4 regions of the Rhodococcus triatomae genome follow, and region 3 is predicted to be linked to each of the others. Evidence: predicted binding sites of a transcription regulator. Region 3 holds the regulator's gene; each other region holds the start of a gene.
The links. Region 3 encodes LexA, which represses DNA repair genes until DNA is damaged. Its sites were predicted from a motif close to CGAACANNTGTTCG; they were not measured.
Positions count from the first base shown of each region.

Region 1: a site for LexA is predicted at 1,668-1,681, ahead of G4H71_RS17195 (HNH endonuclease signature motif containing protein). Genes of this name have one in related genera too.
Region 2: a site for LexA is predicted at 1,571-1,584, ahead of G4H71_RS09395 (HNH endonuclease signature motif containing protein). Genes of this name have one in related genera too.
Region 4: a site for LexA is predicted at 2,112-2,125, ahead of cofD (2-phospho-L-lactate transferase). Genes of this name have one in related genera too.

Region 1 covers NZ_CP048814.1:3,605,754-3,609,395, reverse strand. Annotated here, with positions in the region: gene G4H71_RS17200 (SDR family oxidoreductase) at 1-200, shown strand, start outside; gene G4H71_RS17195 (HNH endonuclease signature motif containing protein) at 273-1,586, opposite strand; gene G4H71_RS17190 (aminotransferase class IV family protein) at 1,738-2,577, opposite strand; gene G4H71_RS17185 (MerR family transcriptional regulator) at 2,668-3,012, shown strand; gene G4H71_RS17180 (ferredoxin family protein) at 2,966-3,642, opposite strand, start outside.
Region 2 covers NZ_CP048814.1:1,998,106-2,001,747, reverse strand. Annotated here, with positions in the region: gene G4H71_RS09410 (serine/threonine-protein kinase) at 1-66, shown strand, start outside; gene G4H71_RS09405 (helix-turn-helix domain-containing protein) at 82-348, opposite strand; gene map (type I methionyl aminopeptidase) at 441-1,241, shown strand; gene G4H71_RS09395 (HNH endonuclease signature motif containing protein) at 1,600-3,039, shown strand; gene G4H71_RS09390 (diacylglycerol kinase) at 3,204-3,642, opposite strand, start outside.
Region 3 covers NZ_CP048814.1:4,164,609-4,168,250, reverse strand. Annotated here, with positions in the region: gene hrpA (ATP-dependent RNA helicase HrpA) at 1-9, shown strand, start outside; gene nrdR (transcriptional regulator NrdR) at 19-507, opposite strand; gene G4H71_RS19820 (hypothetical protein) at 683-1,141, opposite strand; gene G4H71_RS19815 (sugar O-acetyltransferase) at 1,303-1,878, opposite strand; gene lexA (transcriptional repressor LexA) at 2,066-2,758, shown strand; gene G4H71_RS19805 (acyl-CoA dehydrogenase family protein) at 2,868-3,642, opposite strand, start outside.
Region 4 covers NZ_CP048814.1:3,731,811-3,735,452, forward strand. Annotated here, with positions in the region: gene G4H71_RS17770 (coenzyme F420-0:L-glutamate ligase) at 1-916, opposite strand, end outside; gene cofD (2-phospho-L-lactate transferase) at 967-1,929, opposite strand; gene G4H71_RS17775 (WhiB family transcriptional regulator) at 2,339-2,599, shown strand; gene G4H71_RS17780 (metallopeptidase family protein) at 2,678-3,166, opposite strand; gene G4H71_RS17785 (DUF3499 domain-containing protein) at 3,247-3,639, shown strand.

The sequences.
Region 1 (3,642 bases), 560 kb from region 3:
ACCGGGTGATGCACCAGTTCTACCGTGCATATCCGGACTCGCCCGCCGCGAAAGGTGAGTCACCCGCCGCCCCGGCGCAGCCGCCCACGACCTCGCCCGAGACAGCGACCACGACGTCCAGGCCCCGCCCGCACCGCTCCAGCCCGGTCGGCAAGGTGGCACGCCGCCTCGCCAGGTTGGTTCCGGGAACACACTGGTGACCTGAGAGAGGATGTTCCGCAACACCTCCGGCGGTGATTTCTCGAGCGGTGATTGCCCCGGCAGTCGCCCGCTCACACCGGGCGGAGCCGGGGTCTCGCGTTGTCGTTGCGGCATGCGCCTCTGCGACCATGCGGTTTTCGTCGACCTGCGGCTGAGGTGCGGACGGCTATCGCTTCCCGAGCCGGGTCGACGCTCGCCGGTGGGGTGAACACCGGGTGCCTGGTCTTGCCGATCGCCACTTCCCAGTCCGTGGTGTGCAGTAGCCGGTGGTGGGTGCCGCAGAGCAACACGAGGTTGTCGAGGTCGGTGGGTCCGCCGTCCGCCCAATGCCTGATGTGGTGGCCCTCGCACCAGGCGGCGGTGGCTCCGCAGCCCGGGAACGCGCAGCCACCGTCGCGGGCGGCGAGCGCTGTGCGCTGGGCCCTGGTGACAGTGCGGTGGGTACGTCCCACACTCAACGGGGCACCGTGCTCATCGAGCACGATCGCCGTCACCTGCGCGTCACACCCCAACAAGCGGGCGGTGTTGATGGTCAATGGTCCCATCCACGGCGACCACGCGATACCCCGCACATCGGCAAGACCAGAGAGGTCAGCGACATCAGCAGGATCACCAGGATCGGCGGGGTGCGCATCTGTGTTGTCGGCCGGCCGTGTTCTGCGGGCATACTCCTCGCGCCGGTCCTGGCCCAGATCCCGCGCATGCACGTGCACCGACAGATGCGGACGCTCCCCACCCTCGACCCCCAACTCGCCGAACGCGAGCAGCATCGACAACAACTGGGCGAGCCCGTCCGCGCGGCGTCGGGACGGTGTGCGCGGGTCACGTGTCCCGTCCGCTGCCGGGTGCGGCGCCGAGAATTTCGACAGGGCGGTCAACAGCATCTCCCCCGTGACCGCGTCCACGTCACCACGAATCGCGACCCGACCATTCAACGTCTTCGACACATACAGCTCGTTACGGTCGGTGTCCTCCGACGCGGGCTGGTCATCGGATTCGAAGATCGCCTCCAACTTCGCAACCGCCGCCCGCACCCCGTCGGTACGCGCCAACGGCCCGTCCGCCGCCGCCAGCAACGCCGCCACACACCCCGGCAACGCCTCCGCAGGCATGCCCTTCGGGGGCTCCGTGCAGAACCGGACGATCAGCAACGCATGCTCGAACGCGATCCGACCTGCATCGAACGCCTCCGCCACCGCGGGATGCTCGGCCAACCCGGCACCGAGTTCCACGATCCGCCCCGCCGCACCCGGCGACACCACCGTCACCGACGACAACCACCCCTTCGTCGACGCGAAACCATGATCCACCCGCGTACACCGGCGCTCGACCTCGGCGACCACAGCCACCCGCTGCGCCTCCCACACCGCGATCTTCGCGCTCAACGCGACAGCGTCACACAACAACTCACGACTGGTCCGTTTCCGGAAACGATCCCCCTGATACCCCATGCACGCACATTACCTCGAAAGAATGTTCGAATCAAGGTCCGCTCGAACCCGTAGCGACGCGCCTGTACACCGCGGACGGCCTCCCTCACGGTTGCACCGGGGGCTCGTTCTCGTACGCGTCGCGCAGCACCTTCACCAGCGCGGAGGATCCGGCGAACGGCGTCTCGCCGATTTGCCGGACCTCGATTCCGGCCGTCCAGGAGTTGATCACCGCGGCACCTTGATATGTGGAAAGTTCCTGCACACGAACAGTTTCGGTACGCTGCTCGATTCCCACGGACTCGAGTCGGCGTTGCAGGATGCCCATCCTGGTTCCGGTGAGGATCTCGGCACGCGGCCACACCACCGCCTCACCGTCCCAGAACGCGAGGTTCCAGATGGAAGCCTCGCTCACGCGTCCTTCACGATCGACGAACGCCGCATCGTCGAACCCCTCGTCCCGGGCACGGCGCATGAAGTAGGTCTTGGCGCCCTCCCCGACCTGCTTGATCTCGGGCATGAACCTCTCGTGCTCGAAGATCCCGAGAGCGAGCGGGCCCTCCGGTCCGGACGAGGGCGGCCCCGTCCGGACCATCGTCCTCAGCAGTGGCTCGACCGGCTCGTTGGTGAACTCACGGTGAGAGTCGAAGACCGTCATCGTCAACGACAGGTCCGGCGGAGCCGAGGCCAGGGCGGCCCGCAGATCGGAGCGAACCCGTTCCGGGGCGAGCTCGGCACCGAACAGTCGCCGAGACGCATCGACGACCCGATCCACGTGGAGATCGAGCCCTCGTACGGCGCCGTCCCGGACCTGCATCGCCGTGAAGTGGGCGAAGCCACCGAACGCGACCACACCGAGTGTGTCGAGATCCGTCGGCCGTCCGTCTGTCAGTACGGAATCCAGTAGGGAGTCGGTTGCACCTGTCACGATGTTCGCTGCACTCATAGGATCGAACGTAGGCCGTGACATCGGTGTCAAGGTCAAGCCCGACGGCGGATCGACGGACGTCGAGCTTCGTCACCACCAGGGGAATACATGCTCATCGGCGAACTCGCACGAAAGACCGGCACCTCACCGCGGCTGCTCCGCTACTACGAACAGCAGGGTCTACTGGACGCGAGCCGTCAGCCGAACGGCTACCGCGACTACGCCGAGGACGCGACGGAGGTCGTGCACCGAATCCGGCTCCTTCTCGATGCGGGCCTGAACACCGAGTCCATCCGGTCACTTCTTCCGTGTGTCCACGGTGACGATCCGAGCATCGAACTCTGCTCCGAGGTAGACGATCTGCTTCGCCGCGAGATCCGAGAGGTCCGGGAACAGATCGAGTTGCTCACTCGTCGGCAACGGAACCTGGAGCGTCTCGTCGAGGGGCCGTAACGCCGACCGTCGAAGCAGTCCGGACGTCGACGGCGACCAACGCCGTGACCGGTTTCGACGCCGCGCCGCAGCTCGCGGGCCGTGGCTCGAGTACCTGATCGACCATGTTCACGTCCCAGGACCTGCCGTCCGCGTGGAAGACGGTGGTACCGCGCACCGTGAGCTCCTCCGCATCTGCGGATTCCCTCCCGCGCACTGCGATCTCGGCGACCTGCCCGGCGGCGGGCCAGGTACTGCGTCCACGCAGACCCTCCGGATACACGGCGCCACGCGCAGCCCACCGCAGCACGTCGAGACTCGCCGCGGGCGCGAGCCGGCCGTAGGTGTATCCGGTCGGCAGCACGATCATCGACGGAGCGAACCGGTGTCCTCCGGTGTGCGAGCACTCCCAGACCGCGTCCCCGAACTCCCCGGCGAGGGCGGCAGCGACCGGCCGGCCGAGGACGGCGCAGCAGCGGTCGCGTTTACCGTGCGCACACACCAACGCGACGGGCGTCGTCTGCAACGCACCGATCCCGGGTGCCGGACCGCTCATCCGGTCGAGTGGAAGGTCCAGCAGGTCGGCCAGGTGGCCGATCTCGAGTCGTTCACACCAGGACGTTCCCGGCTCGGTGTTCGCGAGCAGTACCG
Region 2 (3,642 bases), 2.2 Mb from region 3:
GTGGGTCGGGCGAACTCGCTGCTGCGGCGGGGGCGGGGCCGGACGAACGGCGAGCCCGACGAGTGAGGATCGCTCCGTGAGTCAGGAGATGGTGTCGAGAGCGTCCGCGTCGCGCCACGCGTCGGCGAGCGCCTGGAGCGGGACGTCGAGGGCCGCACCGAGGCCGACCACGGTGCCGAAGGCGGGCGAGGGCAGCCGACCGGTCTCGATCTTGCGCAACGTCTCCGGAGAGATCCCCGCCTGCCCGGCCACGTCGTCCAGCGTGCGGGGGCCGCGCGCCTGACGCAACAGCGCTCCGAGCCTCTTGCCTGCAGCGATCTGGGCGGAAGTGAGCGGGTGACGGACCATGACGCCCATCGTAGCTTGGTATTTCTATACCGTCATGCGTACGCTGGTATAGAAATACCGGATCGAGGTAGTCGCCCGCGAATGGAGTGTCCGTGATCGAGTTGAAATCCCCTGCCGAGATCGAGCGAATGCGTGTCACCGGGCGCTTCGTCGCGGACGTCCTCACCGATCTGGGCGAGCGCGCCGACGTCGGCGTCAATCTCCTCGATCTGGAACACCGTGCCCGCGACCTGGTCGCCCGACGAGGCGCGACGTCCTGCTACTGGGACTACGAGCCGTCGTTCGGCAAGGGTCCGTTCCGGAACATGATCTGTCTCTCCGTCAACGATGCAGTCCTGCATGGACTTCCATTCGACTACGTCCTCAGCGACGGCGATGTTCTCACCATGGATTTCGCGGTCTCGGTCGACGGGTGGGTCGCCGATTCTGCGCGAACGATCGTCGTCGGCACGGCGCGGGAGGAGGACCTACGCCTGATTCGTGCGAGCGAGGAGGCGTTGGAAGCCGGAATCGAAGCGGCGCAATCCGGCTCGCGTCTGGGGGATGTCTCCGCCGCGATCGGCGCCGTCGCCGCCGAGTACGGGTATCCCGTCAACACGCAGTTCGGGGGGCACGGCCTGGGACGGACGATGCACGAGGATCCGCACGTGTCCAACAGTGGCAGGGCGGGCAGGGGAATGGTGCTTCGTCCGGGCACGACCCTCGCGCTCGAGCCGTGGTTCGCCGCGACGACGGACCGCATCGTCTACGACCCGGACGGCTGGACCATCCGATCTGCGGACGGTTCGCGTACGACCCACTCCGAGCACACCGTTGCCGTCACCGAGGAGGGGCCGCTCGTCCTGACGCGGCGGGTGGACGAGGTGGTTCACGCCGGGAATGATCCTCGATGATCACTTCGCCGGCGTCGTCGAGGACCGCGAGACGATGGCGCACGGCCTCGCATCGGTCAGCCACGAATGCCTCGACGTCAAACGCCTCTCCGCTGCACTCGGTCTCGTTCGTGTGTCTGCATCCAACTCGACGATGTGGAGAAGCTCCGAGCACTGGCCGCGGAACACGAATCGACCTGTCCGAGTTCGCGCGCAAGTAGGCGAATCCGGGCGAAATGCTATGAGCAGCAAGGGTAGTCGGTATCCTCTGTCATCACTTTCGGTGACCCCGGCATCGTCGAGCCCTGAGCTCAGCGATCGGAAAGTTCAACGCATGCGAGGTCTTGCTTCGAACATTCTTTCGAGGTAATGTTCGTGTATGGGGTATCAGGGGGATCGTTTCCGGGAGCGGACCAGTCGTGAGTTGTTGTGTGACGCTGTCGCGTTGAGCGCCCGGATCGCGGTGTGGGAGGCGCAGCGGGTGGCTGTGGTCGCCGAGGTCGAGCGCCGGTGTACGCGGGAGGATCACGGGTTCGCGTCGACGAAGGGGTGGTTGTCGTCGGTGACGGTGGTGTCGCCGGGTGCGGCGGGGCGGATCGTGGAACTCGGTGCCGGGTTGGCCGAGCATCCCGCGGTGGCGGAGGCGTTCGATGCGGGGCGGATCGCGTTCGAGCATGCGTTGCTGATCGTCCGGTTCTGCACGAAGCCCCCGAAAGGGATGCCCGCGGAGGCACTACCGGGGTGTGTGGCGGCGTTGCTGGCGGCGGCGGACGGGCCGTTGGCGCGTACCGACGGAGTCCGGGCGGCGATGGCGAAGTTGGAGGCGATCTTCGAATCCGATGACCAGCCCGCGTCGGAGGACACCGACCGTAACGAGCTGTACGTGTCGAAGACGTTGAATGGTCGGGTCGCGATTCGTGGTGACGTGGACGCGGTGACCGGGGAGATGCTGCTGACCGCCCTGTCGAAATACTCGGCACCACACCCGGCAGCGGACGGGACACGTGACCCGCGCACGCCGTCCCGACGCCGCGCGGACGGGCTCGCCCAGTTGTTGTCGATGCTGCTCGCGTTCGGTGATCTGGGGGTCGAGGGTGGGGAGCGTCCGCATCTGTCGGTGCACGTGCATGCGCGGGATCTGGGCCAGGATCGGCGGGAAGAATATGCCCGCCGACATGCCGGCGCGGGTGCCACGGCGAACACGCGGCCCCCGCAGGACCCCCACCACCCGGACAACGCGAACGGCTCGTACGGCTCGGACAGCACGGACGGCTCGGATGACACGGACGACCTGACTGATCTCGCGGATCGGCGGGGTATCGCGTGGTCGCCGTGGATGGGACCCCTCATGGTCAACACCGCACGCTTGTTGGGGTGTGACGCACAGGTGACCGCGATCGTCCTCGACCAGCACGGTGCCCCGTTGAGTGTGGGACGCACCCACCGCACCGTCACCAGGGCCCAACGCACAGCGCTCGCCGCCCGAGACGGTGGCTGCGCCTTCCCGGGCTGCGGAGCCACCGCAGCCTGGTGCGAGGGCCACCACATCACGCATTGGGCGGACGGCGGACCCACCGACCTCGACAACCTCGTGTTGCTCTGCGGCACCCACCACCGGCTACTCCACACCACCGACTGGGAAGTGACGATCGGCAAGACCAGGCACCCGGTGTTCACCCCACCGACGAGCGTCGACCCGGCACGAGAACCGATTCCCGGAAGCCGACGCAATCCGGGATGCGGAACGTCGCGGCACAGATATACCCGGGATCGGGAGCATGCACGGAACAGGGACACTGTGCCCAAACTCGCGTTCTGACTACATCTTCGACAATGGCACGAGGCTCCCGGGCCCGGCGCAGAGAAGGCGCCGGGCCGGCAGTCGTGCGCGCGTGGGGCAGTGCCTGTGAAGAGCAGTGCCCTTGAAGAACAGTGTCTGTCAAGAGCAGTGCCTGTGAAGAGCAGTGCCAGTGCCCGAAGTGCTTACTCCTTCGGGACCAGGATTCGCAGAGCGTTCGGCACGGCACTGACGGTGACGGGCAAGTCGCTCGCATACTCGCCGTCGGCGTACGCGGTGATTCCGGGGGACTCCACCGTCACCGACCTCGCCCGGTAGGTGTGTACGTCGGGGAGTTTCACGTGGGTGCCCTTGAACACGGTGGGGAAGAGCCGGATCAACCGGTTCCGTGGACCCGCGGACACCAACGTGATGTCCAGGAAGCCGTCGCTGCGATCGGCATCGGGTGTGATGAGCATGCCCCCGCCGTAGCTGCGAGTGTTCCCGAATGCCACCAGGGTGACGTCCTGCTCGATCACGGTGTCCCCGTCGAGAACCAGCCGGAACGGGAGCGCCTTCAGGTTGAAGAATTCGGCCACGATCGCCAGGTTGTAGCGCATTCGGCCGTGCGGCCACGTCATCCGG
Region 3 (3,642 bases):
AAACTCTGAACGGCGTCGTCAGTGGGCCGCTTCGGCGGATTCGGGCGTCGCCTCGGGAGTGGCTCGGTGCGAGCGCAATTCCTCGATTTCACGTTCGAAGTCGTCGGCGGAGCTGAACGACCGGTACACGGACGCAAATCGGAGGTAGGCCACTTCGTCGAGGTCACGCAGCGGACCCAGGATCGCCAGACCCACTTCGTTACTCGGAATTTCGGCAGAGCCGGATGCGCGCACGGCATCTTCGACTTTCTGAGCGAGGAGGTCGAGAGCGTCGTTGTCGACCTGCCGACCCTGGCAGGCACGGCGCACGCCACGCTTGACCTTCTCCCGGCTGAACGGCTCGGTGACTCCGCTGCGCTTGACGACCGACAGCACCGCGGTTTCGACCGTGCTGAACCGGCGACCGCACTCGGGGCAGGACCGGCGCCGACGAATTGCCTGCCCGTCGTCCACCTCGCGAGAATCGACCACGCGCGAATCCGGGTGTCGGCAGTACGGGCAATGCATCGTCTGTCCTTCGTCGAGGCCGTCGTGGCCGCAACCCCCGGCTCCGTCCGAGAGCGAACCGGCGAGGACTGATTCACATCGCGGACGCACCGAACCGACGCGACCACTCGAGGTGGTATGGCTGACAGTCGTCGAGCCTACCTGCCCCTTCGATCCCGGTCTCATTCAGCGCACGTCAACGATTGGGCGCCGGCACCAGCAACTCCGCGCCGGGAGCGGGAGCACCGACGGGCAACGCATTGAGATCGCGGATCTGCCGCACCGCACGATCGACCGGGACGCCGGGCACCGCCCGCGCCGCCACCTCCGCCAGCGACTCTCCGGCCGCCACCTCGACCGACACCGTCCCGGCGGGCGTTCCCGGCCCTCCCGGCGCCACCGGGACCGCGGGGTTCGCCACCACACCCGCGATGCCGACCAGACCGAGCACGACGAGCGCCGTGGCCGCCGCACCCGCGAAGAAGGTGCGCCACCCGATGTCCGCGATTTCCCCGTGCGGGGCGTCGGACACCCACCTGGCGTGCCCGTATTGCACCCGGCCGGTGGCGGGGCGAGACCTGTCGCGGCCCGCCCGCGCCGGACGAGTCCCACTCCGGTGTAGAGCCTCTCTCCGCTGCAGAACTGCGTTGCTCATGGCTTACCTCCGCTGCCGGCGGTCCGCACCTTCTCGCTCGGGCCGCTCACGAATCGAACACGCGTTCGTGGAACGCATGTTCGATTTCTACCACGGTCGACCGACAATGTCGCGCATTCCGAGCGATTTCCTCGCTCACCCGTTCGAAGGAATGAGGTCCCTCACAGGGCTCGGACGGTCCGGCACGGATTCCCCACCGCGAGCACCCGGTCCGGAACATCCCTGGTCACGACGCTTCCGGCACCCACCACGGCGTCGTCCCCGATGCTCACGCCCGGACAGACGATCACGCCCGCGCCCAGCCACACGTTGTTCCCGATCGTCACGGGTGCCGCACTCTCCCATCGCGTCCGCCGCGCCTCGTGATCGTCGATCGGGTGCAACGCGGTGAGAAGTTGCACGCGCGGCCCGATCGACACGTCGTCACCGATGACGATCGGGGCACAGTCCAACAGGATCGCGTCGTAGTTGAGAAAGGTATTCGCTCCGATGCGAATGTTGCCGCCGTAATCGCACGCGAAGCGCGGCATGATCCACGAGTCGGCACCGAGCGCGCCGAGCAGCCGCTCGAGAACAGCGCGCCTGCGCTCGTCCTCGTCCGCAGCGGCCCCGTTGAACTCGTCGAGGAGGCGTCGACAGGCACGCCGCTCGGACACCAGTTCGACATCGTCGTCGCGATAGAGCTCGCCGGCCAGCATGCGCGCCTTGTGAGAGAGCGGTTCCGGAGATTCGTCCATGCGCCGACAGTACCCACGGGACGGTGCGCGGTCGGGTCGTCGAAGCATCCCCGCCACGCGACACGACGGTCGAACAAGTGTTTGATACTGCGAAGGAATCCGGCTACATTCATGTCATATCGACACTCGAATCCTATTCTCTCCCACGAGTCACGCCGGCGGGAGGGACGACACGGAGGCTTCCACCATGAAGGACGACAGCTCGAGCGGCCGCCCCACCACGGCGACGCTCACCGAACGGCAGCGGCGCGTCCTCGAAGTCATCCGTGAGTCGGTACAGGAGCGCGGCTATCCGCCGAGCATCAGGGAGATCGGGGACGCCGTCGGATTGACCTCGACTTCGTCTGTGGCGCACCAGCTCCGGACGCTCGAACGCAAGGGATTCCTCCGCCGCGACCCCAATCGCCCCCGAGCCGTCGATGTGCGTGGCCTCGACGACACCACCGATCGCGCCCCACAGCGGCCGGCGGCAGGTACCGCTGCCGATCTCTCCGGCACCCACCCCGAACCGACCTTCGTGCCGGTCCTCGGTCGGATCGCCGCGGGTGGGCCGATTCTCGCCGAGGAGTCCATCGAGGATGTCTTCCCCCTCCCACGCGAGTTGGTCGGGCAGGGTTCGCTGTTCCTGCTCCGGGTCGTCGGTGAATCGATGATCGACGCCGCGATCTGCGACGGCGACTGGGTGGTCGTGCGGCAGCAGAACGTCGCCGACAACGGGGACATCGTGGCCGCCATGATCGACGGTGAAGCCACCGTGAAGACCTTCAAGCGCTCGGGCAGGCAGGTCTGGCTCATGCCGCACAATCCGCACTTCGAGCCGATTCCCGGCAACGACGCGACCATTCTCGGCAAGGTCGTCACGGTGATGCGCAAGATCTGACGGCGGCCGGCATCCGGCAACGGGCCGCACGGACACGAACGAGGGGCACGGCGGTCGCCGTGCCCCTCGTTCGTCTGCCGGTCGTGCGGTGTTCGGAGATCGCGCGGTGTCAGAGATTCAGCCCGCGGCCGACGATCTCCTTCATGATCTCCGTGGTGCCCCCGTAGATCGTCTGCACTCGCGAGTCCATGTACGCCTTCGCGACGGGGTACTCCTTCATGTAGCCGTAGCCACCGTGCAGCTGCAGGCAGCGATCGATGAGCTCGACCTGCTTCTCCGTCGTCCACCACTTGGCCATCGCGGCTTCCTGGACGGTGAGCTTGCCCTCGTTGAGCAGCTCGATCGACTTGTCGACGAAGACGCGTGCGATCTCGGTCTCGGTGGCCAGTCCCGCCAGTTCGAACCGGGTGTTCTGGAACTTCCCGATGGACTTTCCGAATGCCTTGCGGTCTCGGCAGTACTGAATCGTCTGCTCGAGAACCGTCTCCATCGCGGCCACCGCGACGACGGCGATGGACAGGCGCTCCTGGGGGAGGTTCTTCATCAGGTAGAGGAAGCCCATGCCCTCCTGGCCGAGAAGATTGGCCGCGGGCACCCGCACGTCGGTGAAGCTGAGTTCGGCCGTGTCCTGGGCCTTCATCCCGATCTTGTCGAGATTGCGGCCCCGCTCGAAGCCCTCCATACCGCGCTCGACGACGAGGAGGCTGAATCCCTGGGCTCCCTTGTCGGGATCCGTCTGCGCGACGACGATCACCAGGTCCGCGTTGATGCCGTTGGTGATGAACGTCTTCGACCCGTTGAGGATCCAGTGATCCCCGTCCCGCACCGCGCGGGTCTTGATGCCCTGCAGGTCGGAACCGGTGCCGGGCTCGGTCATCGCGATG
Region 4 (3,642 bases), 430 kb from region 3:
CCGTCCGGACGGCCGGCGTCCGTAGCCAGACGAATCGGACCGGGCGGGTGTGGTGGGGTGCCGGCGCGGTGAGAGCCTCGCCGATCGCCGCGCGGAGCGACTCGGGAACTACCGGTTCCCCGGTGAACTCCCGTACGGACCGCCGCAGCCGCAGGGCCTCGGAGCGGCCGCGCGCGAGCGCCTCCTCGGTGCCGAGCCAGAACAGATCGTCCTCGCCGGGACGGAGTAGGTCCCGTCCGCTGGAGCCGTCGTCGGCCAGGTGTAGTCCGCGGACCACCGCGACGGGGATGCCGCCGAGCTTGCCCTTGACGAGGTCTCCGGCGGAGGCGAGTTCGTCGGCGAGCGCGACGGAGGTGACCTGCAGTTCGTTGCCCTGACCGTCGACCGAGCCGGCGTACCCGTGCAGGACCGGCAGCCCCGACGCGCCGATGGCGTTGTCGGTCTGGCCGTTGCGCCACGCCCGGCCCATCGTGTCGGTGACGACGACGGAGACCGAAACACCCAGCAGCCGTAGTAGATCGGCGCGCAATGCCGCAGCGCCGCCGTCGGGATCGGTGGGCAGCAGGGCGAGTTCGCCGCCGTCGACATTGGATCCGTCGACACCCGATGCGGCCTGGACGACGCCGAGCTTGTTCTCGGTGATGAGCGTTCTGCCCTTGCGGGCGAGCACGCGTACCGCCTCCTGGTCGACGAGTCTGCGCCGCAGGGCGTCCCGCTCGTCGGGGTCGGCGGGGGCGGTGACGAGCCGGCCCTCGACCTTGGACAGCACCTTGCTGGTCACGACGAGGACGTCGTCGTCCTCGAGCCACGGCGCCGCCGCGGCGAGCGCACCGGCGAGGTCGTCTCCGGGGCGGAACTCGGGAAGTCCGGTGACGGGGAGGATCTCGATTCCTCCGCCGGGCGCATGGTCCGTCACGGGGTTGTGGGATGTCACGGGGTTGTGGGATGTCACGGGGCTGTGAGATGTCACGGCGCCACCCCGGCGATGTCGAACGCGGTGCGCACCATCCCGGCTGTGGTTTGCGGGTCCGTCATGAGCAGCGGTACGGCGCGCACGTCCACGCCGGGGACGTCCGCGGTGTCGCTGTCGTGGATCATCCATCCGTCGAGGATCCCGGTGGCGCTCCGTGCGCCATAGTGCCGGCCTACGGCCTCGGCGGTGGTCTCGACACCGATCACGTCGAGGCATTCGTCCGCCATGCCGCGCAGGGGCTTTCCGTCGACGACCGGGGAGAGCCCGACGACCCTCGCCGCCGTCGTGCGCAGGGCACCACGAATCCCCGGCACGGAGAGGATCGCGCCGATGCTCACCACCGGATTCGACGGCGCGAGCAGCACCACGTCGGACTCCTCGATGGCCTCGGTCACTCCCGGCGCCGGTTTCGCCTGTTCTGCACCGACATAGGCGAAACTGTGAGTCGGAACGTTCGCGCGGTAGCGAACCCACCACTCCTGGAAGTGCACCGCCTTCTGCTCGCCGCTGTCCGGCTCGGTGATCACCACGTGTGTTTCGGCACGGTCGTCGGTGACCGGGAGCAGGGTGACCCCGGGTTGCCATCGATTGCACAGGGCCTCGGTGACCGCGGAGAGTGGGTATCCCGCACGCAGCATCTGACTGCGGATCAGGTGCGTGGCGATGTCTCGGTCGCCGAGCCCGAACCAGTCCGGCTTGGCACCGTACGCGGCCAGCTCCTCCTTGGCGTTCCAGCTTTCGTTCGCATGCCCCCAGCCGCGGTCGGGGTCGATGCCGCCACCGAGGGTGTACATGCAGGTGTCGAGGTCCGGGCAGATCCGCAGGCCGTGCATCCACACGTCGTCGCCGACGTTGACCACGGCCGTGACGCGATGGTCGTCAGAGGGGAGTAGTGCGCGCACGCCCTGCAGGAATCGCGCCCCACCGACGCCGCCTACCAATACAGTCACCTTCACGGCGTCGAGCCTAGGCTGTGGCACCGCGGGCGGTGTCGGCTGCTCCCGGAGTGAAGATTCGGGGCGCGAAATAGTAGTGGAGATTTCTCCGTTCGCTTGACCGCGACACGCGCGCACCTGTCTAATCACAACTATGTCATTCCACAGTTGCGAGGCGAGATCCCTTGCTGCTGACTTCCTTTCGAACGCGCGTTCGACTTCGGTCGGAACGGGTCCGAACGGGGAAGGGCATGAGAGTGAACCGAGGATTCTGCGCTATTACAGGTGAGGAGGCGGAGCGATGCGCAATGAGCACGTCGAGTGGGTAACTCGCTGGCAGACAGCAGGCGACGAACCGCAGGCCAATTCCGAGGCAAGCGCAGCGGACGGCGTCAGTGTGCATGAAGAAGGGGTGGGCACACGCCCGACGTTGAGTTTGATCAAAGGTTTCGACCAACTGTTCGAGGACATCGAGGATCAGTGGCAGGAGCGTGCTCTGTGCGCTCAGACCGATCCGGAAGCGTTCTTTCCGGAGAAGGGGGGATCGACGAGGGAAGCGAAGCGCATCTGCATGGGTTGCGAGGTGCGCGACGAATGCCTCGAGTACGCGTTGTCGAACGACGAACGCTTCGGCATCTGGGGTGGGCTCTCCGAACGCGAGCGCAGGCGCCTCAAGCGGGGGATCGTCTGATCGTCCATTGACCGTCCACTGCTTGCCGGAGATCGTCTGCTTGCCGAGGCACGTCGTCTCGGATGCCGTTCGGCACGGTCATTCGTCGTCGCCGGGAGGCGGGTCGATGACATCGGGTTCGACACCCAGGTAGGTGCCGACCTGCTGGACCAATACCTCGTGGACGAGGTCCGTGAGGTCGTCCGGGTCGCCGGCGCGCTGTTCGAGCGGCCGCCGGAACAGGACGATGCGGGCGCGGGTCGTGGCCCCGTGACGGTCGACTCCGGCCGGAACCAGACGCGACAACGGCACCGGACCGTCGGCCACCACCTCGGGCGGCCAGGTCACCGAATCGGGGTCGAGTGCACGCACCTTGGGCACCTCGTCGACGGCGATGTCCAGCTTCACCAGACGCTCACGCCAACGCTCGTCGATGGGTGCGAACGCTTCCAGAACCAGTTGGTCGAACTTCTCCGCCCGGGACCGGTGCGCGGGAACTTCCGGCGGAAACACGGACCCGCGGATCCCACGCCCGCGTCGCTCCGCGGAACGGGTGGTGACCGGGCGTCGGCGTGCTCCTCGCGGCATGGGCGAGACCTTACGACAGTCCCGAACAGACGGTGTGTCCGAGTAGGTGGGAAGGTGCCCGTGAGGATAGGCTGCGAGCTGTGAGATCTCTGCGTCGATGCTGCCGCCCCGGGTGCAAGAACCCCGCTGTCGCGACGCTGACCTACGTCTACTCGGACTCCACCGCCGTGGTGGGGCCGCTGGCGACCGTCGACGAGCCGCATTCCTGGGATCTGTGCGAGACGCACGCCTCCCGCATCACCGCACCCAAGGGATGGGAACTGGTCCGTCACGAGGGCGGGTTCTCCTCGAGCACGCCCGACGAGGACGATCTGACCGCGCTCGCCGAGGCGGTACGCGAGGCGGGCCTCGGTGAGCGAACCCGCGCGGATCGCCATGCCGACGGGGACGGCGGCGAGTCGGACTCCGCGCCCACCGCCACCCGCACGGGCAGGCGCGGGCACCTGCGTGTCCTGCCCGATCCCTCCAGCTGACAG